DNA from 3 places in the Jeotgalibacillus haloalkalitolerans genome. Region 1 is predicted to be linked to each of the others. Evidence: riboswitches for the same ligand, from Rfam matches in the RefSeq annotation. Region 1 holds a riboswitch; each other region holds the start of a gene.
What was found. Region 1 has a riboswitch for thiamine pyrophosphate ahead of UFB30_RS11375 (lipoate--protein ligase family protein). Riboswitches for the same ligand answer to the same signal wherever they lie in the genome.

Region 1 (9,961 bases):
CCAGTCCGAATAATTTTTTTCTGCGCTCCGTTTCCTCTTTAAATGACCGCTCAAATTTATCTTGATCCAGAATTGGAATCCCCTTCTGAACGAGTATCTCAGGATCGGGAACAGGCGGCTCATCTGCTGCTGCACGGATATGTGTACCGTGTAAGGTTTTCAGATAATCATCAATCGCAGATCTGTTTTCCTTCAGCAGCAGGGTATTCGGCCAGTATTTTACCGGAATGCCCGAATAGATCATTGTAATGGCTTCATCCAGCGCAGCTACAGCAACGACGCCTTCTGTTTGTGCGTTCGTACTGTGATAGTGGTGAAGAATCGGATACGCTTTATGTTGTGCCGTTAATTTACTCAGCTCAGTTGAAAATGAATTCAGCAACAGGTCCAGGTTATGAAGATTTTGTCCATTCCATGCGGAGCTGACAATCTCCGTTCCGCTTTTACCGATCCCGCTGACACTCTGGGCAAAAGCTCTTTTCTGAGTAACCGCACTTAAAACAGATAATAGATAGGTGACAGCAAATGTAATAGAAAACATACCTGTACCAGTTGCGATGATCGTCATGACTTTCCAGTTATCGCCGTTTGGAACGATTTCCCCGTTTCCGAGTGTGAAAAAAACGTATCCCGTAAAATAAATATGATCCATAAAATCAGCAGGCAGCCCATATTGCGTATTAAACAGTGCACCATAATGGCTGGCAAAAATGAACGTCCACCCAGTCCAGAACAGAATGACCCAGACAATAATGGTCATTACTAAGATAAGTGGTCCTGCAAGACTCAGCACTTTGGAGTTTCCTCTGCTAATGTTCTTCATTAACCGCCAGATTCCATTTGATAATTGATTTGTGACAGGACCGGCACCACCTTCAATCCACAAGGTTGTCCAGATAAAATCGATCAGGGTAATCACTAATAGAATGATGCCGAGCCACATCGTCCATTCATTCAATGTCTGACCCTCCTTCATAAAATCTTATAGTGTGCTATTACCTTAATCTCTCATTTTAAACAGGAAATAGAAGTGACGCTGGCCCGGTTATGTTAAAGCGCTTTGAAACCGGGAAGGATATTCATACGTACAGAATATAAAGGATGGTGCATTACAATGGAATCAAGAGCTTATCTGGAAAGTGAATTAGATCGAATCAAAAAATGGGAAAAGGATCAGGGTGGCGGATGGTTTTGGGATAAACTGATGCGACTGCCTTTTAAAGTGCTGGACAGGCTGACGCCTAAGTTCATTCAGAAAAAAATCGGTGTGCTGCTCGATGAGATCGGGAGCTTTATTCAGACTGGCGGGCGCTACCTTGCCAGTGAAAAGAGAGTTTACCGGTTTTTTGAAAACACAACGGGACACCGTATTCAATCGAAAGACGATTTTCAATATGTACCGCTTGAGGATATGAAAAAAGCCTCGCAAAAGGTGGCTACCCGTATGAAAAATACTGCGACCGCACAGGGTGCAAGCACTGGTGTCGGCGGCATTTTCACACTGGCAATTGACATTCCGGCAATCCTGACGCTGTCATTAACCACGCTTCAGGAAATTGCCCTGATGCACGGCTATGACCCCGATGACAAACTGGAGCGTGTCTTTATTATTAAGTGCCTTCAGTTTTCAACAGCAGATGTCGTCGGGAAAGAAGCTATACTAAAAGAGCTGTCAAATTATCATTCAGGCGAAAAATCAAATGATGTGATCTCACAGATTCAGGGATGGCGCGAGGTGACGCTGACATTCACGGAACAGTTCGGTTTAAAAAAGCTGCTTCAGATCGTCCCGATTGCAGGCATTTTAATCGGCGCGCTGATTAACAGAACAATGATTGATGAGCTTGCAGAGACCGGCACGATGCTTTATCAGAAGAGGAAGATTATGGAGCGGCTGCAGGAAGCGGCGTAGGACGGTCGATCCCGTCTCGATCCCGTACTCGGCTAGCGGTTTTATGACGGCCGATTGATGAAATACAACGTTCGATCCGGAGAATACAGCACTTAACCCGGGTGTATCACTACCTCAATCAAAAAAACACAGCACTCAACCCAGGTGTATCGCGACCTCAATCGGAAAAACACATACTTCACCTGCAGGTTTGTGATCACTGCACCAGCACTCTTGATGCCTTAGAGAAACGAAAACGCCGTTTCTTAAAAGCATCAAGAGCGATGGTGCAATTTTTTTACCGTTATCACAACTATATATCCTCCAGCAGTCCTGCAGGATAAATCAGCCCATCTACCTTTTGCATTCCACTTCAAACTCTTTTACACTAAATCCATAACCAGATACTGGAGGCAAAGCGATGAAATCTGTGCACAGTGATATTCTGCAGTTCAGGGGAACACATTATGATTTTGGTGTCTTTCAGGGGGAGAAACTGAAAGATTCACTTACCGTTAAAAATAGAGAAAAGCAGTGGAAGGTAAGGATTCCGCGTTTTACTGTGAAGGAAGAGGAAGTAAAAGAGGCCATTACAAAAGTGACGCCAGGGATATGGGATGAGTTGATCGGACTGCGTGATGCGCTTGAATGGCCGATGGAGCGTGTGATGATGGAGTTCGGAGGGTACCGGACGGATTATAAGCGTTCCGGCTGCTCGATTTTAACCGGAGACAATTATCTGATCAGAAATTATGATTATATGCCGAAAACTTATGAAGGGCGCTACAGCTTTTTTCAGCCGACTGATACAGGCTACGCAATTGCAGGACCCACCCAGCGCATTACCGGACGTATGGATGGGATGAATGAGCATGGGCTGACCATGGGCTATAATTTTATGCATCGTAAAAAGCCTGGGGACGGGTTTATCTGCTGTATGATCGGCCGGCTGATTTTAGAGGCGTGTGCAAATGTCGATGAGGCGGTGGCGATGCTAAAAGAGATCCCGCACCGTCATTCATTCAGTTATACAGTCCATGATCGGAGCAACCGGACTTATGTCATTGAGACATCCCCGCGCGGTGTGGCTGTAAGAGAGTCAAATGTGTGTACGAACCATTTTGAAATCATGAAAGAAGAAAACAGAAATCATCTGGTAGATTCAATGAAGCGGCTGACTGCGATGAACAATCGCCGTGAAGAGTTGAAAACAGCATATGATGCATTCCGTTTGATGAATGATTCAGATAAAGGTGTATTTTCGGATCTGTACAGTCAGTGGGCCGGCACGATTCATACAGCGGGCTATCTGCCAACCGAAATGAAAACCTGGTTCGCGCTCGGCGGTGATCAGGAACCTGTGGAATTTGATTTTGCAAAATGGCTGGATGGGGAAGATATTTTGCTTGAGAAGATTACTGGAGAAGTAGATACGGATATTCCGTTTGTGCATATGGATGAAGGTGCTTACTGGAGCGCCGGGAAAAAGAAAGCTGTGAAATAAAGAGGATGAGAAGCCTGGTGGACAGGCTTCTCTTTTTGATTTTGACCAATGCAGTCAACATGGCTGATACGACGTTCAATCCGGTGAACATGACAGTCGGCGGGTGCAATACAAAACTCAACCCGGGTGTATCGCTACGTCATAAGCCGGAATAGCACCACCGCCTGGAAGAAACACAACATTGGAGCGCCACCACCCCCCGCATACATCCACTGTTCCTGTCCTCCTTCACTCAAGCGACTTCTCAAGCCCGGCCAGTCCCCATCTCAGTACATCCTCATCATTCGTATTTGCTGCGTAACGTACAAGAACCGTCATAATGAAAACAGCCTTAAACCGTGCCAGCTCCTCTGTGCGGGCATCAATATCGCCATATGCCTCAAAAAACTCTGCGCGTACTGCTTTTGACATACAGGCAAATCCAATTGACAGATCGGCTGCCGGATGCCCGATATGCGCATCTCCCCAGTCAATAATCCCAACGAGCCTGCCGTCACGCACAATCATGTTTTTCGGATGCAGATCGCCGTGCAGGGGTACCGTGCCGGCGGGGTTCTCCCATTCTTCAAGCTGCTCAATATATTGTTTTAACTTTTCATATAATGGTTCAGGTATCACTGAAGCTGATTCTTTAGCAATCTCGTAAAAATGCTTTTTCCGGAGTTTTGAAGATAGCCGGTGCAGGTGATCAGGGTCTGCGTCTACCTGATCAACAGGCAGTGCATGTAAGTTTTTCAGAAAAGCACCAAGCTCTTCGGCATGCTGATGCAGAAGGTCCGTATCGGTTTTTTCAGTTAAGACCCGTCCTTTGATGTTTGAAAATCCGACATAAGGATAATCTTCACTTTCTGACTCCTTATAAAAAACCGGCCTCGGATATTCAAAGCCTCCATTAAATCTTAACTTCACAAGACTTCTGAGCATCCGGTTTTCAAACTGCATCGCTTCATAGCCAAGCTGCCGGCGTGGAAATCTGAACACAAATTCCCCGTTCACCTCATACACCGTATGATCAAAACCGGAACCGCAGGGTCTCACCTGTACCGGTTGCAAATGTGGAAATGCACGTTCTATCTTCTCTTTTGCTTTCTCCTGTGACACTGGATGTGTCGCTTCCCATGGATTCAAATCGATCACTCGTTTCATTCGCTGATTGTATAAATTTCATCATACAACTTTCCAGCAGGAATCTGAAGGAGATAACAATTATTTCTAAAGTAACGTGTACTTGATTCTGCTGAAGGGAATAACAATCATTAACATTACATATGAAGGGGAGAAAATGATGAGCGTAACTCAAACTAAAAATATTCAGCAGATGTTTCAGGAGATTCGTGCGTATAGTGAAAAACTCGTTGCTGGAATGGAGATTGAAGATTTTATTCTGCAGGCAGACAACTTTGTCAGCCCGACAAAATGGCATCTGGCTCATACCACATGGTTTTTTGAAAAGTTTATCCTGACAGAGTTCATAGAGGGATATGAACCTTTTAATGAACAATTTTTCTATTTGTTTAATTCATATTATGAGACGGTGGGAGAGTTTCATCCACAGTCAAAACGCGGGCTGATTTCCCGTCCGACTGTTAAAGAAACACTTGCCTACCGGAAGCATGTGAATGAGCAGGTGAACAAGCTGCTTGATACCACTGAAATGACTGATCATTTATATGATTTGATCGAAATGGGTCTGCAGCATGAACAGCAGCATCAGGAGCTGATTCTGATGGATATTAAATATAATCTGTCATTTAATCCGCTGTATCCTGCATTGTTTGAGCAAAAAGCACCCGTCGGCGGAAAGGCACCTGAACTGACATTCACTCCTTTTGAAAAAGGGATGACAAGAATCGGTACGGATGCAGATGAATTTGCTTTTGATAATGAAACACCGTGTCATGATGCTTATCTGAACGGTTGTCAGATTGCAAACCGTCCTGTGACGAATCGTGAATATCTTGCATTTATTGAAGACGGAGGTTATGAAAGGGCTGAGCTCTGGTTATCGGATGGCTGGCAGCTGGTGAAAAAAGAAAAGTGGTATGCTCCGCTTTACTGGGTGAACAAAGATGATCAATGGTCGTATTTTACTCTAAGTGGTCTGCAGGCAATTGACTGGGAAGCGCCTGTGACGCATGTCAGCTATTATGAAGCTGATGCTTACGCAAGGTGGGCAGGAAAGCGTCTGCCGACTGAACAGGAATGGGAGCATGCGATGAAGGGGGAAGAGGTCAGAGGAAACTTTATGGATGATGACCGCTATCAGCCGGATGCTGCTTACAGCGGCTCAAAGTTTGAAAAAGTGTTTGGTGATGTATGGGAATGGACGCAAAGTCCCTATACACCTTACCCGCGCAGTAAGCCGCTTGATGGCGCACTTGGTGAGTACAATGCTAAGTTTATGTCCAACCAGATCGTCCTGAAAGGCGGATCATGCGTGACGCCTCTCTAGCATATCAGGCTGACGTACCGTAATTTCTTTTATCCGCATATGAGGTGGCAGTTCAGCGGGATCAGACTGGCAGATGATCCGGTGGAATCTTAATCCTTAAACATCCTGCCGAACCTTTTGGCGGGGTGTTTAGCCTTTTGTCCTAACACGTATATCTTTCGGTGTGATGATGCCCTGTTATTGTGATAGTACAGAATTTGAATAGTACAGATAAAATATTTTACGGAGCTTATAAAATAATAATGGATACGATTACAACAGAAAAATGTGTAGTCTGTATTAGTGTGAAACAGTTACTGTAACACAAAAATATTTTTGCGTTATAGGAGTGACTGTGATACTCTTTAACTGACAATTTCATTAATTTATTTACTGGGGGAGCCGAGTGGCTGAGACAGTCTTTAGCTGAACCCTTTGTACCTGATCTGGATGATGCCAGCGGAGGGAAGTATGCTTACATAGTTACGCGCATAAGCCGCTTCCTTTAAAAGGCAGTGGTGTTTTTTTATGTAAAAGAAGAAAGGAGGCAGACGATGAGTGAAACATGGTATTTTCTTGATTCCGGTCATGGCACACCGTCATTTAATATGGCGATGGATGAAGTGCTGATGAATTGGCACAGTGACGGAAAGATCCCGCCGGTACTGAGATTTTACGGATGGAAGCCCGCAGGTATATCAGTCGGCTTTTTCCAAAAGGTCGGTGGCAGTATAGACCTTGAGAACGCGAAGAAGTACGGCGTTGAGCTTGTACGCAGGCAGACCGGTGGCAGAGCAGTTCTGCACGATGATGAGCTGACGTATAGCGTGCTTGTATCTGAAGATCATCCCGCAATGCCAAAGTCGATTAAGGAAGCTTATCTTGTCTTATCAAAAGGCATTCTTGAGGGATACCGTGCGCTTGGTATTCCGGCTGAGTTTTCGATTCCAGAGGAGAAACAGAAGCAGGCCGGTTCAGCCGTCTGCTTTGAGGAACCATCGTGGTATGAACTGATGGTTGATGGCAAGAAGGCAGCCGGCAGTGCGCAGACGCGTAAAAAAGGTGTAATTCTTCAGCACGGTTCGATCCCGATCTCTATGGATATCGAAAAGTTATTTGACTTATTTATTTATCCAAATGAAAAAGTAAAAGAGCGTGCACGCCGCGCATTTACAAATAGAGCCGTCGCGATTAATGATGTGCTTGAGCGTCCTGTTACATTTGAAGAAGTGAATCATGCATTTAAAGAAGGGTTCATGAAAGGGCTTGAGATTGACCTGGAACCTTTTACACCGCCAGAAGAGATGTTAAGAGAAGCAGCAGAGCTTGAGAAGAAGTATCGGAGTGAAGAATGGAGTTATAAGCGGGAAGGGAGACAAAAAGTATGACAAATGCAAAAGAACATGTACGTAAACCGGAATGGTTAAAGGTAAAGCTGAATACGAATGATTCCTATAAGAAGCTTAAGAAAATGATGCGTGAGAAAAAGCTGAACACAGTATGTGAAGAGGCGAAATGCCCGAATATTCACGAGTGCTGGAGTGAACGGAAAACAGCAACATTCATGATCCTTGGGGACACCTGTACACGCGCATGCCGCTTCTGTGCTGTCAAAACCGGTCTGCCGAATGAACTTGACTGGGGCGAGCCGGAGCGGGTAGCAGAGTCTACTGAAATGATGGGCCTAAAGCACGTTGTTGTCACAGCGGTTGCACGTGATGACCTGAATGATGGTGGCGCAGCTGTATTTGCTGAGACTGTCCGTGCGATCCATCGCCGTCTGCCAAGCTGTACAGTGGAAGTATTACCATCAGATATGAAAGGTGATTATGAAAGTCTTCATACGCTGATGGACGCCGAGCCGGATATTTTTAACCACAATATCGAAACAGTCCGCCGCCTGACAAAGAGAGTGCGCGCGCGTGCCACGTATGATCGTTCACTGGAACTGCTTGCACGTGTAAAGGAAATTGCGCCGAACATCCCAACGAAATCAAGTATCATGGTTGGTCTTGGTGAGACAAAGGAAGAGCTGATTGAAGCAATGGATGATCTGCGTGCACACAATGTGGATATCCTGACACTTGGTCAGTATCTGCAGCCGACGAAAAAGCATCTGGATGTTGTGCGTTATTATCACCCTGATGAATTTGCAGAGCTGAAGGAAATCGCGCTTTCAAAAGGCTTCAAGCACTGTGAAGCAGGGCCAATGGTGCGTTCTTCATATCATGCGGATGAGCAGGTAAGTGAAACATCAGCACAGCGCCGGATTAAGTATCTAAAGGGCGTTGAAGCAGATGGCAGAACAGTAGACAACCTGCAGTAATAACTGAATACAGCTTGACCCACTGGGGGAGCCGGTTAAACCGGCTGAGACGGACTGTTGTCCGGACCCTTTGAACCTGATCTGGATCATACCAGCGTAGGGAAGTGGACGTATATGTGAACCTTGTTATATACGCCGCTTTCCAATATTGGGAAGCGGTGTTTTTTATTTGGTTTTGTTAAAGCTGGCTGATGATTGCAGCTCCAGGGGGACTTCACGACCGGGCGGTGAGTCCGCAGGCTTCGCCATGGCCTCACCTGTCCCTTCCTGCCATAGGAGTCGCTCCCTGCAGCGAGAATCACCAGCTGTGCAAGTTCAATAATGGTTTTAATAATACTTATTTAGTAACTGGCTTGGCAGATTTATTAAATGAAGGAGGAATCATTATGACTTTTTGTTCAGAAGTAAGAGAGGAATGCAGTGGGCTTTGGGAGGCAAGCTTTACGCATCCTTTTGTAAAAGGGATTGCAGACGGGACACTGCCGCTTGATGTATTTAAGTTCTATGTGATGCAGGATGCGTATTATTTAACCCATTTTGCGAAGGTGCAGGCAATTGGGGCTGTGAAAGCGGAAGATCTGAAGACAACAAAAAGCTTTGCACACCACTCAGAGCAGACCTGTGCAGCAGAGCTTGCGCTACATGAATCCTTTATGGAGCTGCTTGGCGTAACAGAAGAAGACTGGGCGTCATTCGAACCATCTCCGACTGCCTATGCCTATGTGTCACATATGTACCGGGCAGCTGATGGAAATCTGGCAGATATACTTGCCGCGATCCTGCCGTGCTACTGGCTTTACTATGAGATTGGCGAACAGCTGAAGAATAAGAAGCCGGATCATCCAATCTATCAGAAATGGATTGAGACTTACGGGTCTGAATGGTTTGGTGAACTCGTGAATGAGCAGATCAACCGAATGAATGAACTCGCAGTGGGGCTTTCTGAAAAAAGAATCGGAGAGTTAAAGATGCATTTCAGAAGAAGCAGCTATTACGAATGGAATTTCTGGGAACAGGCTTGGACGATGGAGTTTTGGACAATTCAACCAAAGGAGCGTGTGACACATGATTAATCAGCTAAGAGAAAAGAATCCGCTGGTCCATTGCATCACGAACTATGTTGTCGCTAATTTTCAGGCTAATGGCATGCTGGCACTTGGTGCATCGCCGGTGATGGGGGATGAAGAGAAAGAGGTTGAAGAGCTGGCATCGGTTGCTGATGCGCTGTCACTCAATATCGGTACGCTTCATCAGCGTTCAGTTAACAGTATGATACTGGCCGGCAGGGCTGCAAATAAAAAAGGGATTCCTGTCGTGCTCGATCCGGTTGGCGCAGGGGCAACCTCATACCGGTTATCAGTGATAGATGAGATTTTAATCGAAGTGAAGATTACGGCGCTCAGATGTAATGCGGGAGAACTGGCAACGATCATGAGAAAAGACTGGTCTGCTAAAGGTGTGGATGCAGGGGAAGGCGAGGGGGATCTAACTGAACTGGCTGTGGAGGCTGCAAAAAAATACGGCTTCATTGTTGCTGTAACAGGCCCTGTGGATATTGTGACTGACGGGCAAATCGTACATGAGATTCATGCAGGACACGCCATCATGTCGTCAGTTACGGGTATGGGATGCTTACTCTCAAGCGTTACAGCAGCTTTTCTGACTGTTGATCAGTCAACAGACGCTGTTGCGGAAGCTGTTCAGTATTACGGGGAAGCGGGTGAAAAGGCTGCCAGGATTTCTGACAGCCCGGGCAGTTTCAAAACAGCATTTATTGATGCAATGTTTTCACTCAATGAAAGCAGGCTT
Region 2 (9,961 bases), on a different contig from region 1:
GACCGTAACCTGATCGGCCTCCAAAGTCACCTGATGGGACTTCATACACTTGGACTTCACGATATACTTGCTGTCACAGGTGATCCGACAAAGGTTGGGGATTTCCCTGGTGCGGCTTCAGTTTACGACGTATCATCGTTTGAACTGATCGAAATGATTCAACAGCTGAATAACGGGATGTCCATGTCAGGGAAAGACCTCGGAGAAAAAGCATCCTTTACCATTGGCGCCGCTTTTAACCCGAATGTCAGAAGTGTGGAAAGAGCGGTACAGCGTCTTGAGAAAAAAATCTCAGCCGGCGCTGATTACTTTATGAGTCAGCCTGTATTTTCAGAGGAAAAGCTGATTCAGACAGCTGAAGCAGTAAAAGATCTTGGCAAACCTGTATATATTGGTCTGATGCCGCTGACAAGCAGTAAAAATGCAGATTTTCTGCATAATGAAGTACCGGGTATCAAATTGACTGAGCAGGTAAGAGACCGCATGGCTGCAGTGTCAGGAGATCGTGAAAAGTCATATCAGGAAGGGCTTGCGATTACAAAGTCTCTAATTGATACAGCGCTTGATCTGTTTAATGGCATCTACCTGATTACACCATTTATGCGCTATGAAATGACAGCAGAACTAACACGCTATGCCAATGAGCAGGCGGCAAAGCGAGGAGGAAACCAACGTGCGCACATTATTCAATGAACAGCTTGAGAAAAGAATCCTGATTATGGACGGTGCGATGGGCACGATGCTACAGGATGCGAACCTGACAGCAGAAGATTTCGGTGGGGAAGACCTTGAAGGGTGTAACGAAAACCTGAACCGTACACGTCCGGATTTATTAGAAAAAATCCATGACGCCTACTTTGAAGCAGGTGCAGATATCGTGGAAACTAATACATTTGGCAGTATGAGCGTGGTGCTGGAAGAGTATGATATCGCTTCTGATGCGTATAAACTGTCTCGTCTTGGCGCTGAAATTGCGAAAAAATCCGCTGCGAAATGGTCTACTGAAGAGCGCCCGCGATTTGTTGCAGGCTCTATGGGTCCTACAACAAAAACGTTAAGCGTAACAGGAGGCGCCACTTTTGAACAGTTGAAAGCGTCTTATGCTGAACAGGCAAAAGGGCTGATCGATGGCGGTGCGGATCTGTTATTAATTGAGACGAGTCAGGATTTACTGAACGTTAAAAGTGCCTTCCTCGGTATTCAGGATGCATTCAAGAAAACAGGTAAAGAACTGCCGCTGATGATCTCAGGGACAATTGAGCCGATGGGAACAACGCTTGCGGGTCAGACAATAGACTCTTTTTATATCAGCGTTGAGCATATGAACCCTGTATCCGTGGGGCTGAACTGCGCAACAGGACCTGAGTTTATGCAGGATCATATCCGTTCACTTTCAGAAATCAATCAGTCTTATGTCAGCTGTTATCCGAATGCCGGACTGCCTGATGAAGAAGGTGTCTATCATGAAACACCTGAGACCCTTGCGAAAAAGCTGAGCGGATTTGCTGAAAAAGGCTGGCTGAACATTGTTGGCGGCTGCTGCGGGACAACGCCTGCACATATCAAAGCGATCGCTGAAGCCATGAAGCATTATGAGCCGCGTAGACATAAGCCTAAAAAAGAGCACACGGTATCCGGTATTGAGCCGCTGATCTATGATGATCCGTCGATGCGCCCGCTGATGATCGGTGAGCGTACAAACGTCATCGGCTCAAGAAAATTCAAGCGCCTGATCGCAGAAGGTAAAATTGAAGAGGCTTCTGAAATTGCACGCGCCCAGGTGAAAAAGGGTGCGCATGTCATTGATATCTGTCTTGCGGACCCCGATCGTGAAGAAGAAGCGGACATGGAAGTCTTTATGCAGGAAGTCGTTAAAAAAGTTAAAGTGCCGCTTGTCATTGATTCAACTGACGAAAAGGTCATTGAAAAGGCGCTGCGCTATTCACAGGGTAAGTCAATTATCAATTCAATCAACCTTGAAGACGGACTGGAACGTTTTGATGCAGTTGTACCGCTTGCCAAACAATACGGTGCCGCACTGGTTGTCGGCACGATTGATGAAAAAGGAATGGGTGTGACAGCTGAAAGAAAGCTTGAAATTGCTGAACGCTCCTACAAAATTTTAACAGAAGATTACGGTGTGGATCCGACAGATATTATTTTTGATCCGCTTGTCTTCCCGGTCGGAACAGGTGATGAGCAGTATATCGGTTCCGCCAACGCCACAGTTGAAGGGATCCGGTTAATTAAAGAAGCCTTTCCGGAGACGCAGACTGTGCTGGGCGTCAGTAATGTTTCATTCGGTCTCCCGCCGGTTGGACGTGAAGTGTTAAACGCTGTATACCTGTATCACTGTACACTCGCTGGTCTGGATTATGCGATTGTTAACACAGAAAAGCTTGAACGCTTTGCCTCCATTGATCCTGAAGAAGTCAAAATGGCTGAAAAGCTTTTATTTGAAACCACTGACGAAACACTCGCTGACTTCACGGCATTTTACCGTGGGAAAAAGAAAGAAACCATTTCTGATCTTCCGGATATGACGCTGGATGAAAGGCTAGCCTATTATGTCGTTGAAGGAACGAAAGAAGGACTGCTTCCCGACCTGGAACAGGCACTAAAAGAGTTTGATGAGCCGTTGTCGATCATTAACGGGCCTTTAATGACGGGTATGAAAGAAGTAGGCAGACTGTTCAATGATAATCAGCTGATCGTTGCCGAAGTGCTCCAGAGTGCTGAAGTGATGAAAGCAGCCGTTGCCTTCCTTGAACCGCATATGGAAGCAACTGATGAGTCTTCTTCCAAAGGGAAAGTGATCCTTGCAACCGTTAAAGGAGACGTGCACGATATCGGTAAAAACCTCGTTGAAATTATTTTAAGTAATAACGGATATGAGGTAGTGGACCTCGGGATCAAAGTAACGCCGCCTGAGTTAATTGAGGCGATTGAACGTGAAAAACCGGATATTGTCGGTTTATCAGGTCTGCTGGTTAAATCAGCGCAGCAAATGGTCATTACTGCCGGGGATATGCGTGAAAAAGGACTTGAAGTACCAATCCTGGTTGGGGGTGCAGCCCTGTCACGTAAATTTGTAGATTCGAAGATCTCAAACAATTATGATGGACTCGTCTTATATGCAAAAGACGCCATGAACGGACTCAGCCTTGCCAACCAGCTGCAGGATGAGCTTGAGCGTGCAAAGCTCAGCGAAGAAATTCTCGCCAAACAGGAAAAGCTTCAGGCACAGGAGCCGAGACCAACAAGGGAAGCAGCAGTAGGTGTGCTTAAAAAACCGTCTGTAGCAGAAGCAACGGTATTTGTACCAAATGATACAAAGCGCCACGTGATCAGCTCTTATTCAGTCGCTCACGTTGAAGCCTATATCAATATGCAGATGCTCCTTGGTCATCACCTTGGTGTGAAAGGAAAAATCTCAAGGCTGCTTGAAGAAAAAGATGAAAAAACACTGAAGGTGAAAGAAACCGTAGATCATCTCATTGAAGATGTGAAGCGGGAAGGATTAATTACACCTGCTGCTGTTTATCAGTTCTTCCCTGCTCAAAGTGAAGGTGATGATGTCATTATCTATCACCCTGAAACGGGTCAGGAGATTGAACGCTTTACATTCCCGCGTCAGCCAAGAGCACCATATCTGTGCCTCGCTGATTATCTCCGTTCAAAAGAAAGCGGCGTAATGGACTACGTTGGATTCTTTACTGTCACTGCCGGCAGGGGAATCCGCGAAAAAGCACAGCAATACAAAGAAGAAGGCAGGTTTCTTGAAAGTCATGCGCTTCAGGCACTTGCACTTGAAACAGCTGAAGGCTTTGCAGAGCTGCTGCATCAGCAGATGAGAGACCGCTGGGGCTTCCCGGATCCGGTTGACTTTACAATGCAGGAACGCTTCAGTGCAAAATATCAGGGGCAGCGCTTCTCATTCGGCTACCCGGCGTGTCCTGAGCTTGAGGACCAGGAGAAACTGTTTAAGCTGATCCGTCCTGAGGAGATCGGCGTTCAGCTGACAGACGGCTTTATGATGGAACCTGAGGCAAGTGTGTCTGCGATTGTGTTTGCGCATCCTGATGCGAGGTATTTTAATGTGATGTAGTTGTTGTTGGTTCTTAGAAAGATGACTGCTGTTCGTGGATAAATAATGTATGTTCGTAGAAAAAAGAGGATGTTCTTAGAAAACCATGCATGGTTCGTAGAAAAACAGGGGATGTTCTTAGAAAAGTATCTTTAGACCTATGAAAAGCCGGGGAGCAATCCCCGGCTTTTCGCATGTACTAATATTATAGCTCCTCCGGCTTCGCACTTGGCACCTTCACAAAAGATCTGCGCTTCTTTAACAGTGCATGAATCGTCAATAATTCAAAATAAATATAACTTTTATCCGGCAGCTCTTCTTCATCCGTCTCACCTTTTAGTTCATGTCGCAGAAGCGCCAGAGCATCGGCGTCCATCGGCTCCTGTTCACCCGTTCTGATAATCCGGTTGTTGAGCTGTGATACAAGTGTACGGACGGCATGCTTTTCTTCAATTGACCACACAGGTGCATCATCTGATGGCAGTGATATGAGGTTTGCTAAATGAAAAGACAGCTGCCTCAGCAGATAAATCTTTTTTTGCAGTGTCTGAATCTCATTCATTTCCTCACGTTTATATGAATGATAGTGCCATTCCTGCAGCTGGAATCTGCAAAACATATCTGCACGGTCAAGCTGGGTGCGAAGCTGGTTAGATGCGGATTCCAGATTCATTGGTGAGTTTTTCTGGTCCAGCAGTTCATTCATTCTTTCAGCGAGCAGTTGAGTGAGCTTTGATTGTGCGCCTGAAATGAGTGAAATAATCTGATCTTTATATTTAGGCGGCATCAGTAAAAAGTTCACGAGTGTTGACGTTAAAATTCCGATTCCGGTTGTTCCGAGCCTCTTAATAAATTCAAGCAGAAAGTGATCTTCTGTGCCGGGAATCATTGCGACTGCTGTAAGTGTCGCAACCAGCATACCTGCATCAAGCTTCAGCTTATAACAGATCCAGATCGTCAAAACGGCCGAAATTGTATATGTAATCGCTGTATCGCCCAGCAGAAAAGTGGCGAGCATCGCAATAGAGGCCCCGATTGCAGATGCAGGAAAACGGATCAGGCCTTTTTTAATAGAGTCGGCTGCTGTCGGTTCAATTGTGACAATTGCTGTGATGACTGCAAAAACCACAGGTAAATTAAACAACTGACAGATCAGTGCAGTTAAAAATACCGCAACACCGGTTTTCAGTATCCTGCCGCCTATAAATCTTTTCTTTAACCACTGCATGTGAAATGGGACCTCCTTTCTGAGTAAATAAGACGTGTTATAGTATAGCATACAAAATGTGGGGGAGATGACATGATTCAGAATATAAGTTACAATATTAATAGATGCAATTTCCACAAGGGGAGCCATATTGGCTGAGAGTGAACAATTTGTTCAGACCCTTCGAACCTGTAAGTTAATGCTTACGCAGGAATGTGGATGGAAACGGACTTTTTCAGGGTCCCGGGTTTCTATCCCCGGGGCCTTTTTTATATGGAGTGGCCCGTTGAATTCCCCTCTGTGCGAGCTGCATCAATTTCGCAATAGGAGGAAGAAAAAATGGAGCGTAAAAAGTTATTATTTCTAGTGGAGGTTGCGATCTTTTCTGCAATCGGAATTATCCTTGACCAGTTTTCCTTCAGTCTCTGGCCACAGGGCGGATCAATCAGTTTTGTGATGGTCCCAATCGTACTGATGGCATTTCGCTGGGGCTTAAAAGGGGGCCTGCTGACAGGATTTCTTGTAGGTCTGCTGCAGACAATGTTCGGAGCGTATATCATTGATCCTGTTCAGGGAATTCTTGATTACCCGCTGGCATTTACGGTTATTGGATTTGCAGGTCTGTTTGCAGGAGCAGTAAAACGCTCACTTGAAGAAGGCGCTATGAAGAAAGCAGCTACGTACATTACAATCGGTGTATTTATCGGGGCATTAATGAGATTCGTGTGCCACTTCCTTGCCGGCGTTATTTTTTTCGGATCGGGAAGCGAAGGCGTACCGGCATGGCTGTTCTCACTTGGCTATAACGGCTCTTACATGGGCCCTGCATTCATCCTGACATCTATTGTCATGGCAACGCTGCTGATTTCAGTCCCAAGAGTTGCAACCAACCGTCAGATGACAAGTGCTTAACTTATATGTATGCAAATGAGGATGTGACATAGTGTCGCATCCTCTTAATCGTTTCACTCCGCTTCAGGCGGGCGCTTTCCGCGGGGCCGGCGGTGGGCCTCCTCGGACGCTTCGCACCTGCGGGGTCTCACCTGTCCGTCATATCCCGCCGGAGTCGCCGCCTTACGCTCCGCTACACTTAGGTTATAATTAATATCAAAACTAAATATTTATATTTGAAATTCACTAACTTACATTAATAATAACTAAGTTTAATTGGAGCGGAAGACGGGGACTCCGGGACGAGTAGCGACCGCCGTCCGGAAAGCCTCCGGCTGGAGCGGAAATTAAACGGTTATCAAAAGTCAGCATCATTCATGCATTTCCCTTCATACATATGATATAGTGAACCATTATACAGCAAGGAGAGAATCGGTATGATCGTACAGAATAACGAAGAATTAGAAGCGTTGAAAAAAATCGGCGCAATCGTTGCTGAGATCCGCGATGAAATGCGTGCAGCAACAAAGCCCGGTGTGACAACTGCTGAGCTTGATAAAATAGGAAAACAGAAATTTGAACAGTATGGAGCCATTTCAGGCCCTAAAGGAGAATACGATTTTCCTGGCTACACCTGCATCAGTGTAAATGATGAAGTGGCACACGGAATCCCGGGTGACCGCGTGATCAATGAGGGAGATCTTGTAAACATTGATGTTTCAGGTTCTCTTGACGGTTATTTTGCTGATACGGGTATTTCGTTTGTGGTTGGACATGACGCAGAACTTGAAAAGTTATGTGCAACTGCAGAACAGGCTTTTACACTGGCACTGAAAAAAGCGAAAGCCGGTTCAAAAAAGAGCCAGCTTGGAAAGACAGTATCACGTGTTGCAAGACAAAACGGTTATCAGGTTATTACGAACCTGACTGGTCACGGCGTGGGAAAGTCACTGCATGAAGCACCGGACCATATTCTGAACTATCATGATCCATGGGATAATGAACTGTTAAAAGAGGGAACAGTGCTTGCATTTGAACCGTTTATTTCTTCAGGTGCAGACTTTGTTGAAGAGCAGAATGACGGCTGGACGTATAAAACGCCGGATGGCAGCCTTGTTGCACAGATTGAGCATACAATCGTGATTACAAAAGGTGAGCCGATTATTTTAACAGAATCGAAAAAGGCATAAGAAAAAGGATGGGACAAATAAATATTGTCTCATCCTTTTTTTACAATTGTTTTGCTGCGCGGACGCTTTCCGGACGGAGCTTGCTGAGCCCTCCTCGCCTTTGGCTGCGGGGTCTCAGCTTTTTCTATTCGTCCCGAAGTCGCTGCCTTACGCTTCGCTGCACTAAGGTTGTAATATGATTTTTTACATAATAAATATAGATTGACGCATTCTCTGCTGTTATTTTTATTGTGACTTTGATTTTTTGCGCTGTTCCATGAAGATCGCAGCCGCAAGCAGAAAGAATGAAATGGCTGTAGGAATTGATATCCATGATGAAATTAATAGCATCACGAGTACGCCGGTTCCGCCGGGTGCAGGATTTTGCGCGGCAATCTCATCAATCTGCAGCAGGTAGTAAGCTGTTATAAAAAACGTAATCATCAGAAAAGCGGCATTGATGATCCATAGCCACTTCACTTTTTTTCTTAGCCCAAATACAATTGAAATCGTCATTAATATGGGTCCCACCAGGAGTGTGACCAGAAACATTGCAAATAATAACTGCCCGTCCAACATAAAACCTCTCTTCAAAAAATCTTCTTTACCTATTCTAACCTATCAGAGAGAGAATTGCCCGGTCATTTGAAAGAAAGTTTCCTGCTGCTGTAGCCGGATTTTTTCTTTTTGCGGAAGATGAACAGTCCGATAAAGATCACGACACTTAAAACATAAGCGGTAAATACGACTGCAGACTCTTCACCTTCATTCTGCACGCCAATGCCGATAAACGCCCAGATGAATACGAGCGGGTAAATCCAGTCGCTTTCCTTATAGCGGATACCGAGTGCGAGTGCAGCTGCAATGCACAGCAGTGCGATCGTCCAGACAGGTGATGAAATCCCGAGCCCGTCCCATCCGGCTTCATTTACTGTATAAGCGGTGTTTGCGACAGTCGCTACGCTGACCCATCCCATATAGACAGAGAAGGGAAGAAGATCAAAAAAGCTGTGCTTTGTCTGCTTGATTTTTGCATAAATAATAATGATTGAGATTAATAAGCCGACAATGACTGCGACAGATACAGGGAAGAATTCATAGTGCCAAAGCAGAATCCAGGAAATATTCAAAAGGCAGCTGATCAGAAACATGAAGGAAGTCGTCTTATATACTTCTCTTTTTCTCTGAGATTTGAATGCGCCTTTTAAGACCCATAGACCAAGCAGTATGTAGATCAACCCCCATATGGAAAACACATAGCCTGCCGGTGTGAATAAGACATTCAGCCGGTTTGAAATCTCGCCTGTTGTCTGTCCGTTAATCGGAAGGATATTTGCCAGTGCATTAACGGTAATCACGGCGGCAAGCGCAAAGAAATTAGTCCAAAACTGTTTCATGTAAAAACCTCCTGTCTGTCATCCTATTCCCTTCAGACAGAAAAAAATCCTTCACACCAGCTGGTTTTTTACAAGTGTCATTTTTATCTGGAGATAGCTTACTTCTTCAGGTAATGCTTCTTTTAGAGGTTTTAGTCCCGGAACCTCCATCTCGTCTCTGGTTGAAAGAATCAGTCGCTCCGTTTCTTCATCAAACCACTTTTCAAAATCAAGCGGATGACCTTCTTCATATGCTTTTTGCAGATGACGCTCAATTGTTTGTGTTGTGAGCGCTCTGAGTTTGGCAATCTCGGAGATAGACTTTCCATCCTGATATAGCTCATAACTGAAGAGGTGACTTGGCTGATCCGGGTCTGCAGTTACTTCCGGCTGTTTGGGTGCAGCTGTCTGATCATGGACCGGCACCATATTTTTATTTTTTCCATGCTGCTTAATATAGGCAGCAATGACTTCTGTGAATGGTGTCCCGTACGACTGAAGCTTTCTTTCACCGACACCTTTAATGCTGCGCATCTCAGCCTCCGATTCAGGGTAGTGCTGAGCCATTTCACGCAGCGTTGCATCTGAAAAAATAACATACGGCGGAACGGCATGCTCTTTGGCAAGCATGGAGCGCACTTTTCTGAGCTCTTCGAATAATGCCTCATCATAGTCAGCCTGCTGCTGGTGAAGCTGGAATCCGGATTTCAGCCAGACGGCCTGCTCCCCTTTCAATACAGGAACAGCATCCTGTGTCAGTCTGAGTATCGGATATTGTCCGCCTTCTAACGCGAGATAGCCTTCAGCAATTAATAGCTGAATCAGTTCAGTGATCTGCTTCTCTGATTTCTGGCTCATCAGTCCATAAGTGGTAACCTGATTGAGGCCACCTTCTAACAGCTTTTTATTGCGTGAGCCCTTTAACACTTTTGAAGTCATCCCTGTACCAAAGCGCTCTCCCATTCTTTTTACTGTGGAGAGAATCATCTGAACCTCTCTGGTGCGGTCTGTTTTTTCCCGACTGTCGAGACAGCTGCTGCAGTGACCGCAGTCAGCAGTCATCTGATGGTCTTCAAAATATTCAAGAATAAAGCGGGGCAGGCAGCTGTGACTATGACAATAATTAATCATTTGCTGAAGCTTTGCGTATTCCTCATTGCGTTTACGTTCATTGGCAATGGATTGCTCTATTAAAAATTTCTGAAGCATGGAATCCTGCGGGCTGTAAAGC
Region 3 (9,961 bases), on a different contig from region 1:
GCTTCCTCGCCGTGGCGTGCTGCCCAGCCGGCATTCATATATTGAACATCCCCTGCATCAAGCACAGAATGTCCTCCGTGATTATCTATATGCTCAAGGCGGCCATCGACTACATAGGTAATGGTCTGAAACCCTCTATGCGGGTGATCTGAAAAGGTCCCGCGCTTAAACCAGTCATCTGCCATCAGAATAAACGGATCAAATTCCTTCATGCGTTCAGGCGGCAGAATCCAGCCCTGCTGTACGTGAGGATATCCATTCTGATTATAAGAAACTCTCCAATGATCTTTTATATCTCTTTTAAAGCGATTTTCTTCAGTCATTTGAATCACTCCTTCATGTACTACTGAACCATATTTCCCCCTGTAAAACCAATCATTCAATAGGCTGAAGTTTTTTCGGGCTGGCCGAATATCCCATTATCCGTTCACCAATAATGAAAATACGGTTGAGAAAATCTGTTTGCAGAATATCTACTGGGGTAATTTTACAATAAGGTTGAAATAATAGAGGAGTGTTAGCATGAAGTCAGTAAATCGGAACCTTCTATCGGGCGTTCTGTTCGGTCTGGGTCTGATTGTATTTATGGATGAAGTCGTATTTCATCAGCTTTTACAATGGCACCATTTTTATGATAAGTCGACTACATTTGCCGGTATTGCTTCAGACGGGCTGTTAAATTCATTTGGCTTCTTTTCTGCTGTGTTTGGGTTATTTATGCTTGCAGATCTAGGGAAAAGACAGGTGCTTCACTGGAAAAGGTGGATCGGCGGTGCATTTCTCGGGGCAGGGGGCTTTCAATTATACGATGGTATTATCCATCACAAGCTGCTGCAGCTTCATCAGATCCGTTATCAGGTAGATATTCTGCCGTATGATATGGTCTGGAACATCAGTGCATTTCTTATGCTCCTGACAGGTGCCGTGATTGTGAGTAACGCCCGGCGGAAAAGTCAGGTGAGTTAAGATGAAACATCATGCAGCGGTTCCGGGTGAATGGTTTGAGCTTCTTGTCGTTGTATTGGGTGCTTTACTGATCTGCATCTATTATTTTCTTGAGCGAAACCGGATAGACTGGCTGTCTTACAGAATTCTTTTATGGGCAACGGGTGTGAGCTTTGCGGTGATCAGCCTTGCAGGACCAATAGCAGAACAGGCGCACGCTGACTTCAGTATGCACATGACCGTTCATTTACTACTCGGGATGCTATCCCCGTTATTTCTTGTGTTAGCAAAGCCTGCAGAACTGATCATCAAGACGCTGCCTGTAAAAGCTGCCCGAAAACTTACCGGATGGATGAAAAGCAGCCGTTATCTTCAGTTGATACATATGCCCGCAGTGGGTGCTATCCTTAATATAGGCGGGTTATTTCTACTGTACCGGACAGGGTTATTCAGTCTGATGCATGAATCCTTACCGGTTTATCTACTCGTTCACCTTCACGTATTTTTAGCAGGATATTTATTTACGCATCTGATTCTGGCAGTGGACTTTGTACCGAGGCGTTATTCATTTTTTCATCGTGCCACTGTGCTAGTTTTAACATTAGCAGCCCATAAGATCCTTTCGAAGGTGATATACGCTTCTCCGCCGGAAGGGATTGAAAAAGCGGCTGGAGAACAGGGAGCGATGCTGATGTATTATGGAGGGGATCTGATTGACCTGGCAATCATCATTCTCATCTGCTATGGATGGTATAGGAATCGTCAGAGGAAATATGCATTTTCAACAGGTTAGCATGTTATTGGCAGATTAACTTTGTATATCAGCCATTTAAAAAAACCAGCCTTCAATCACAATTTTGATTGAAGGCTGGTTTCACCATAAGTCTCTTTATATTCCAGGTCCCCAAACATCGCAGGTGGTCCATCAAAAATAACCTGCCCATCCTTCAATGCAATGACCCGGTCTGCGTACTTTTTGGCGAGCTCCAGATCATGTACATTGATCATTGTCAGCAGCCCCAGGTCGTCATGCATGTTCCGTAAAAGCGTAAAAATCTGATTGGCAGTTCCCGGGTCCAGTGAAGCAACGGGTTCATCACCAAGCAGGACGGCTGGCTGCTGGACAAGTGCCCGGGCGATCCCGACACGCTGCTTCTGTCCGCCAGACAGCTGCTCCACGCGGCGGTTTTCAAACCCATCGAGCCCAACACTTCTAATGGCATCATGAGCAGCGGACTTTTCCTCTTTTGTAAAAAGACCGATCAGATTTTTAAATGAAGAGCGGCTTCCGAACATGCCGGTTAACACGTTCTGCATCACTGACAAACGTGGAATCAGGTTAAAATGCTGAAAGATCATCCCGGTATGCTGACGGATCTTTCTGAGCTCAGCTTCACTCCGTTTTCTCAGAGACTGCCCATTGTAAATCACATCACCTTCAGTCGGTGTCTGCAGACCATTCAGACAGCGGATAAAGGTTGATTTGCCAGCGCCGCTTTTACCAAGTACACAGATAAATTCACCTTTTTTAAATGTCAGATCAATCGCCTGGAGTGCTTTTGTATGAGCATTTGGATAAGTCACGGAGACATTTTTACATTCAATCATCATACACACTCCTTAAATTACCCGGTTTCTAATATAGCTGGTAAGAAAATCAATGACGATGACCATGATCATGATAATCAGGACATCGAGTGCGACGGCGCTATATTGAAAAGTTTTGAAATCATTGAACAGGCGCTGACCAATTCCGCCGCCTCCGATGAATCCGAGGACAAGAGAGGTCCGGATTGCCACTTCAAACCGGTAGAAAAAGTGTGACAGCACATTCGGCCAGATCTGAGGCAGAATGCTGAACAGGTGAGCCGTCCAGCGCTTCGCACCTACTGCCCGCATTGCTTCCTGAGGACCAGGGTCAGCTGCTTCAATCAGTTCTGAAATCAGTTTCCCAAGCACGCCGACGTTATGAATCATAATCGCAATGACAGCAGGAAATGGTCCGAGTCCAAGCATGGTCAGTAAGATGAGACCAATGACGATCTCAGGCACCGAACGGATAAAGCTCAGGCTTGTTCTTAAAAAGTAAAAAAATCCTTTTGGTGCGGTGTTTTTAGCGGCCAGAAAGCTGACCGGCAGTGCAATCAGTAGTGCCAGGAAGCTGCCGAGAAACGCCATCGCAAGCGTTTCTCCTGCGTCCTCAAGCATAAGCGGCAGCTTTGAGGTATCCATTGGGAACCATTGGCCCAAAAACTCAATCATATTTCCAAAGTCACGGAACTTGGAAAGATCAAACTCAGTCACACGCATGCTGAGTAATACAAAAGCGGTCAAAATAGCGGCAAGAGCAATGTGTTTTTTCTTAAACCACAAAGTAACCAGCTCTATTCAGCATCTAAAATGCCCTGTTTTTCTGCAGCATCCAAAATGCTGTCATAATCCTCAGGTGCTGCCTCTGTAAAGCCTGATGCACCGAACGCATCCAGAATTTCAGGGTCCTCAATCGCTAAAAATGCTTCCTGCAGTGTATTGATCGTCTCTTCATCTGTACCTGCAGTAACAGCCCATGGATACTGGAAGAGGGGTTCTGACGTCCAGATCACTTTTAGCTGACTGTCATCAATTTTCCCGGATTCAATCAGCTGGTTGTAGATGGCACTGTCAATTGCGCCGGCGTCAACCTGACCGTTTTGAACAGCGAGTGCCGTTGCATCGTGAGAGCCGGTAAATCTGACTGTACTGAATTCGTAGCTGTCTTCTGATTCATAGACACCACGGTCCTGTAATTCAATTGACGGGATCAGTGAGCCTGATGTTGAGTTCGGGTCACCGAAAGCAAAATCTATCGCTGAAGGATCGCTCAAAAGGTCTTCAATAGACTCAAAAGGCTGATCCTGGTGCGTAATGATATAGGAATTGTAAAATGGTTCACCATTTACAAGCTGTGTAATGATAGCTTTTGCGTCGCTTCTTTCCTGGGCGATCACATATGTCAGCGGTCCAAGGTAAGCCATGTCAATCTGATCAAAGTTCATCGCTTCCACGACACCGTTGTAATCAGGGTACACGTCAATTTCAGTTTCTCTTCCAAGTGCGTCAGTAAGTACTTCCTGCAATTTATTCATTGCGCCTTCCATTTCGCCCTCAGTCTGGGCAGGGATGACGCCGATTGTAAATGCTTCATCACTTGAGCTTTGTTGGTCTGTGTCCTCGGTTTCTTCAGCATTGCCACATGCAGCAAGCGCTAGAGCAGTTGATAGTGCAGCCGCTGATAACATCATTTTTTTCATTGATAATTCCTCTTTTCTGTCTGATTTTGAACAATATATAAATTTTATGCTTATTTAGAGGAGGTGTAAAGGATTTGTGGGGGTGTGAAAGAGGTAGGTTCTTAGATTAGACGGTGATGTTCACAGAATAGAAGAAGGTGTTCTTAGAAAAGCGGGTGCGGTTCGGAGAAAAAACAGGGCCGTTCTTAGAAAAAACATCTCCCTTCGTAGAAAAGTGACATTAGAACCAAGCCAACTTCATCAAAAAACAGCCGGCCCGCGCCAGCTGTTTCTCATAAAAACCCTGCTGCCATACTTCCGCAAAGCAGGACTAAAAACAAACCAATTCCTGCTGCATCCGCCCGGCTGACAGTAATCTTCCGGTAAAAATCGCGTTTGCCCTCACCGGTAAAGCCGCGCGCTTCCATTGCAAAAGCGGTCCGCTCAGCCTTCCGAACAGCGCCTGCAAGCATGGGAATCAGCACGTGCCGCATCGCCAGCACCCTTTTAACAGGAGACTTCGGTACTTCAACGCCACGAAGCTTCTGTGCCTGTCGAATCTGAAAAAACTCGTCCTTTAAAACAGGGAGAAATTGATAGCCGACCAGGATGCTGTAGGCGATCTTAGGAGACAGCTTCAGCTGCTGCATCAGGCTCAGAATAAAATCCACAGGCTTTGTGGTAAAGACAAAAAGCAGTGACAGGCTTGAAAAGGCAAGTACACGAAAGCTTAATGACAATGCTGTGCCAAGCGTACTGTCTTCATTGCCAAAAACAAGTGTCGTCCAAAAATAGCCGACTGCGCCAAGCAGGAAAGGGAGCATCATCAGACTCCACGCTTTCCAGGACACTTTCGCAAAAAGCAATTGAATCAGCACGACTCCGCTGAAAAATACAAGTGGTGTCCACGGATTAAAAAAGAAAGCCATTGCAATCATTGAAACAGTGATCGCAATAAACTTAACCGAAGGATTCATGCGGTTGATCATGCACATCACCTCCATATGGCGGACATAAGCGATGCTGCTCAAGCAGCTGCTGATCCTGCCAGACTGCACGGGGATTAAATGGACCGCTCAGGCTTCCTTCATGCAGCAACAGCAGTGAATCTGCCACGCGGTCCGCAAAATTCATATCATGCGTCACAATTAAAAATGTGATGCCTTCATTTGCACGTGACACGATCAGGTTTTCAAGCTCACGTAAGGCTGCTTTATCCTGCCCGGCAGTCGGTTCATCCATCACAATCACAGGACGACCGTCACACAGCATAGCCCCGATTGCTGTCCGTCTTTTCTGACCATGACTGATCGCAAAAGGGTTGGACTCACTGACCACAGTAAGATATAACCGCTCAAGCATGTCTTCAACAGACTGCCCTCCGCCAAATGAAAGCTCTTCCCGGACTGACTTTGTTAAAAACAGAAATTCTGGTGACTGGGGCACATAGCCGATTCTTTTCGGCTGGACAGTCCCACCGGTCGATTTTAACCCGCACAATGCTTTTAACAGCGTCGATTTCCCGCTGCCATTAGGACCTGCAAGCACTGCGATTTCCCCTTTTTTCAGTGAAAAAGTGACCGGTGAAACAATTGGCTCGACAGCCAGTTTTTCAGCAGACAGAAGAATTTGATCTGACTGTACCGGCTTCCTTGCGACTGACGCTTCAACCTGTTTCGACGCAGTCATTTGCCACTCCCGGTCAAAGAAGTCACCCCATAAAGCGACTTGGTGATCAATCGCTATTACTGTCAGGTTTCCTGTGTCATGGAGGTCGCGCAGCCACTTAACAAATTCCCGGGCGGTCACCGGATCTAAATGAGTCAGAGGTTCATCAAGCAGAAGGACCTCAGGCTCCAGCACCCATGCACATGCGGTTGCGACACGCTGCTTCTGCCCGCCTGAAAGTGTCTGGATAACTGAATCTCTGAAGTCCTCAAGCCCGGTTTCCCGTAAGACCTCTTGGATCCGTCCGCTGATCTCAGATGCAGGCACCTTTACATTCTCAAGTGTAAAAGCGAGTTCTTCTTCAACTGTCTGCATGCAAAACTGGCTGTCAGGATCCTGAAAAACAGTTGCAATCCGGTGATTAATTTCCCCCGGCTCATAGTCAGCCGCTGCTTTCCCAAACAGCTCGATTTGACCGGTGACAATGCCATCGCAATTTTCAGGGTAAAGGCGGTTGAGCAGGTACAGAAGTGAAGACTTTCCGCACCCGCTCGGACCTGTAATCACCACACGCTCCCCCGCGCGAATATTGAAATCCACATTTTTAAAAACAGGCAGTTCGTCATCCGGAAAACGGAATGACACATCCTGCAAAGAGATGACGTTATGCATGTGCATCACGCTTTGTAATCGAATAACCTCTCAGTGATCCTGTCGCAAGCAGTGCGTCTACGAGATATTTCCCGCCAATCCCTGCAATGATCGAGCCACTCATCACACGAATCACAAACATCAGCAATACATACTCTGTACTTAACGCTGCAAATCCGCCGAGTAAGTAACCATACACAAAGCTGAATACAGCAGCCCCGGCGCCAGCCATCATATAGATCCCTAGGTTAAAATAGCGGTACCTTGTCGCTGCAAACACAGCTTCAGCACCGAGTCCCTGAATGACCCCTGCTAAAATCAGGCGCGGTCCGACTGCATTGCCAAGCATGACTTCAATCGCAGCGGCCATTGTCTCGGGAATTACTGCAGCACCAGGCTTTCTGATGATTGCCATGACAATAATAGACACGATAAACCAGATCCCGAAGATCCACTCATATGCAATCGGTCCGATCAGTGAGGCCCAGATGTTTCCGACATGTAAAAACAATAAGTAAATGATGCCGAAAACAACAGCAAACAACGCCATCAGCACGACTTCCTTCAGCTTCCAGCTCTTAAGCATGGTGATTACCCTTATGAGATGGACTGTTGATACTCATGGATACAGTCATCACTAAATGACGGTGTTCATCAGACCTTGCGTGGCCGAATGTCTCCTCGTAAAAATCAAATACCTCATGGATATCCCCGTGAATGCCGCTTGCATAATGCATCGAATCATTGAATACACCGCGCTCTTTCGCCCGGTCCACTTCCCTGTAAATCACACTCATATAATCAGGGTTATTCATCGGGTACAGGGCAAACTGTGAAGAGACATACTGCTTTGTATCGTCATGATTATGTACTTCAGGGTCAGCTTCCATATAGGAATCGCCTGCCGTATCACCCGGACAGCCTGCTGAAAAAGTTGCATTGACCGCTACATGTTCCCCGGTTTTAGCGGCATGAAGCGTAATTGCTTTGATCACATTGAACACATGCTGCTCCTGTCCGCGTATCACCGTTGATACATCATCTGTATGCTTCCAGACGCCTGTCAGATCAGTTGCCTCCAGTGCGCCTTTTATTACCGGAATAAAATCTCCAGTCATTGGGTGCAGTGAAAAACGGCACCCCACAATTTTGCTTGTTCCACATTCCATTTTGTATTCCTCCCAGAGCAGTTTTTGCACAAAAAAAGACCACATCCGCGTAAGATGTAGCCACTGCTCCTGATATAAAAAAGAGAAGTCACTACACTTCCTCACGCAGGTATTATCCTGATCGAGTCATAAGGGATCGGAGCTAATGCTCACATCTCAGCTAATTCGCACCCCTAGTGCAGATAACGGTATTTAATTTTCTGTGCACGACCACTATATCACCAGAGAATGGAATGTGCAACACTCGAAAAATCTAATTAGAACCATATTATACCTTTTTGTTAAAAACTTTATTAAATTGGCTCTGTTAAAGTTGGCTGTTGATTTCCGCTTCAGGGGGACGCTTTCCGCGGCCGGGCGGTGAGCCCGCAGGCTTCGCCATGGCCTCACGCGTCCCTTCCTGTCAGCCACCGCCTTACGCTACAACAATCAGCTGTGCAAAAAAGTAAGATGGATTTTAATAATGGGGACATTATTCCCTCGGTTCAAAAATCAGCACGCCAATTATCGCAATCACCAGACTGAACAATACGGAGTAAAACCAGTGACGTCCCTGAGTTGTGTGATTAAGGATGTTCATCAGGGCACTGATACAAAAGGTCACAAAAAACACGAAAAGGATCAGAATGATTGTCATCATGTTAATCGTCTCCTCTTAACTGTTTTTAAATATGTCAGTCCCGCCAGCTTCTTTCAGCTGACGAATGGTTTTTGGACCAACGCCGTGAAGGGAAAGAAGCTCTTTTTCCGTATACTTTTGTATGTCAGTCATTGTTTTAATACCTGCCTGAGCGAATGCACGCTGTGAGGGTTTACTTAAGCCGGAAGGTAAATCGCCTGTCACGTCTGCTCATCTCCTTTTTAAAAAAGCATGGTTGGCAGTTCTTCAAGCCGCTGGTCTGTGCTGCGTGTGATTTTCAGTGAATAGCCGGGTTTTGAATGTGCACTCCCGCGTACGGTCAGTGTTCTTTTGCGGTCAGCCATTTCAATCGTCAGCCACTTACGGCCGGCATCTGACGTTTTAATACACTCTGAAACCTCGCTTGCTGTCAGTAAAATGATTTCCGTGTTCTGAAGATCTTCTTCACCGCAGATAAAAGCAAACAGGTATTGGTTGTCATGCTGGCTGCGAAGCGTTTTTTCCATTTCTGTATCGTAAAAGGAGAAGGTCCAGATACGGGATTCTTTTTTAAAACGGGGGGTAAACGAGTATTTAGCATAAATGAAATAACTGTCGATTTCATTTTCAAGCGCATAAATTCTCCGGTCGTGACCGCCTTCTTTCATGACAGGTGAGAATCCGCGATTGACGAGATGAGACAGCAGCGCACCAAAGTAAAAATCGACTTTGGGAATACTCATATCATTGCTCCTCCTTTCAGGTAAGGGTAGTTACTCCTTATTATGAAGCACTTTCGGGTGGATTTACATTTTTAACACTTGAGCAGTCATAATTCTTGCATTCAATCTGGAATCATTAGATGCTATGGGTATGAAAATTGCACTAGAGGAGGTTCATGATAATGTCCATTAAAGAACTGAAAGGAATACATCACGTTACTGCGATTACAAGCAGTGCTGAGAAAAATTACGAGTTTTTCACCAATGTACTCGGGATGAGGCTGGTCAAAAAAACAGTGAACCAGGATGATATCCAGACGTATCACCTGTTTTTTGCTGATGATACAGGAAGTCCCGGGACAGATATGACATTCTTTGATTTTCCAGGCATTCCAAAAGGAAATCACGGGACAAATGAAATTTCAAAAACGTCATTCCGTGTACCAAGTGATGCCGCGATTGATTACTGGGAAAAGCGGTTTGATCGCCTGAATGTGAAGCATAAAGGTGTGCAGGAGCAGTTTGGTAAAAAGACCATCTCCTTTGTTGATTTTGATGATCAGCAGTATCAGCTGATTTCAGATGAAAATGATCAAGGTGTTGAAGCAGGGACGCCGTGGCAAAATGGGCCGGTGCCGCTTGAGTATGCGATCACTGGATTAGGACCGCTGTTTGTCCGCGTTGACCGCTTTGATTATTTTAAAGAAATGCTTGAAAAGGTGTTGCTGTTTAGAGAAACAGCTGCTGAACAATCATTTCACTTATTTGAAGTGGGTGAAGGTGGAAACGGTGCGAGTGTGATTGTTGAACATAACACCTTTTTACCGCAGGCACAGCAGGGGTTTGGCACAGTTCACCATGCCGCATTCAGGCTTGAAGATAGAGCCATGCTCGATGACTGGGATGAGCGGATGAAGA

Region 2: linked by a shared signal. The riboswitch ahead of thiT (energy-coupled thiamine transporter ThiT) and the one ahead of UFB30_RS11375 (lipoate--protein ligase family protein) in region 1 are both predicted to bind thiamine pyrophosphate.
Region 3: linked by a shared signal. The riboswitch ahead of UFB30_RS01205 (YkoF family thiamine/hydroxymethylpyrimidine-binding protein) and the one ahead of UFB30_RS11375 (lipoate--protein ligase family protein) in region 1 are both predicted to bind thiamine pyrophosphate.

The regions. Positions count from the first base shown of each region.
Region 1 is NZ_JAXQNN010000003.1:249,056-259,016, forward strand. It holds gene UFB30_RS11350 (potassium channel family protein) at 1-958, opposite strand, end outside; gene UFB30_RS11355 (EcsC family protein) at 1,115-1,912, shown strand; gene UFB30_RS11360 (C45 family peptidase) at 2,313-3,395, shown strand; gene UFB30_RS11365 (phosphotransferase) at 3,624-4,523, opposite strand; gene egtB (ergothioneine biosynthesis protein EgtB) at 4,681-5,847, shown strand; TPP riboswitch at 6,212-6,311, shown strand; gene UFB30_RS11375 (lipoate--protein ligase family protein) at 6,381-7,214, shown strand; gene lipA (lipoyl synthase) at 7,211-8,152, shown strand; TPP riboswitch at 8,167-8,272, shown strand; gene tenA (thiaminase II) at 8,539-9,225, shown strand; gene thiM (hydroxyethylthiazole kinase) at 9,218-9,961, shown strand, end outside.
Region 2 is NZ_JAXQNN010000006.1:63,642-73,602, reverse strand. It holds gene UFB30_RS14380 (bifunctional homocysteine S-methyltransferase/methylenetetrahydrofolate reductase) at 1-693, shown strand, start outside; gene metH (methionine synthase) at 641-4,108, shown strand; gene UFB30_RS14370 (FUSC family protein) at 4,293-5,315, opposite strand; TPP riboswitch at 5,424-5,525, shown strand; gene thiT (energy-coupled thiamine transporter ThiT) at 5,634-6,206, shown strand; gene map (type I methionyl aminopeptidase) at 6,623-7,375, shown strand; gene UFB30_RS14355 (hypothetical protein) at 7,601-7,930, opposite strand; gene UFB30_RS14350 (TspO/MBR family protein) at 7,996-8,751, opposite strand; gene recQ (DNA helicase RecQ) at 8,803-9,961, opposite strand, start outside.
Region 3 is NZ_JAXQNN010000001.1:228,890-238,850, forward strand. It holds gene UFB30_RS01160 (pirin family protein) at 1-323, opposite strand, end outside; gene UFB30_RS01165 (DUF2243 domain-containing protein) at 523-966, shown strand; gene UFB30_RS01170 (cytochrome c oxidase assembly protein) at 968-1,738, shown strand; gene phnC (phosphonate ABC transporter ATP-binding protein) at 1,795-2,553, opposite strand; gene phnE (phosphonate ABC transporter, permease protein PhnE) at 2,566-3,318, opposite strand; gene phnD (phosphate/phosphite/phosphonate ABC transporter substrate-binding protein) at 3,330-4,235, opposite strand; gene UFB30_RS01190 (energy-coupling factor transporter transmembrane component T family protein) at 4,508-5,203, opposite strand; gene UFB30_RS01195 (ABC transporter ATP-binding protein) at 5,175-6,554, opposite strand; gene UFB30_RS01200 (ECF transporter S component) at 6,547-7,119, opposite strand; gene UFB30_RS01205 (YkoF family thiamine/hydroxymethylpyrimidine-binding protein) at 7,112-7,702, opposite strand; TPP riboswitch at 7,784-7,887, opposite strand; gene UFB30_RS01210 (hypothetical protein) at 8,175-8,342, opposite strand; gene UFB30_RS01215 (helix-hairpin-helix domain-containing protein) at 8,358-8,546, opposite strand; gene UFB30_RS01220 (hypothetical protein) at 8,564-9,064, opposite strand; gene UFB30_RS01225 (ring-cleaving dioxygenase) at 9,232-9,961, shown strand, end outside.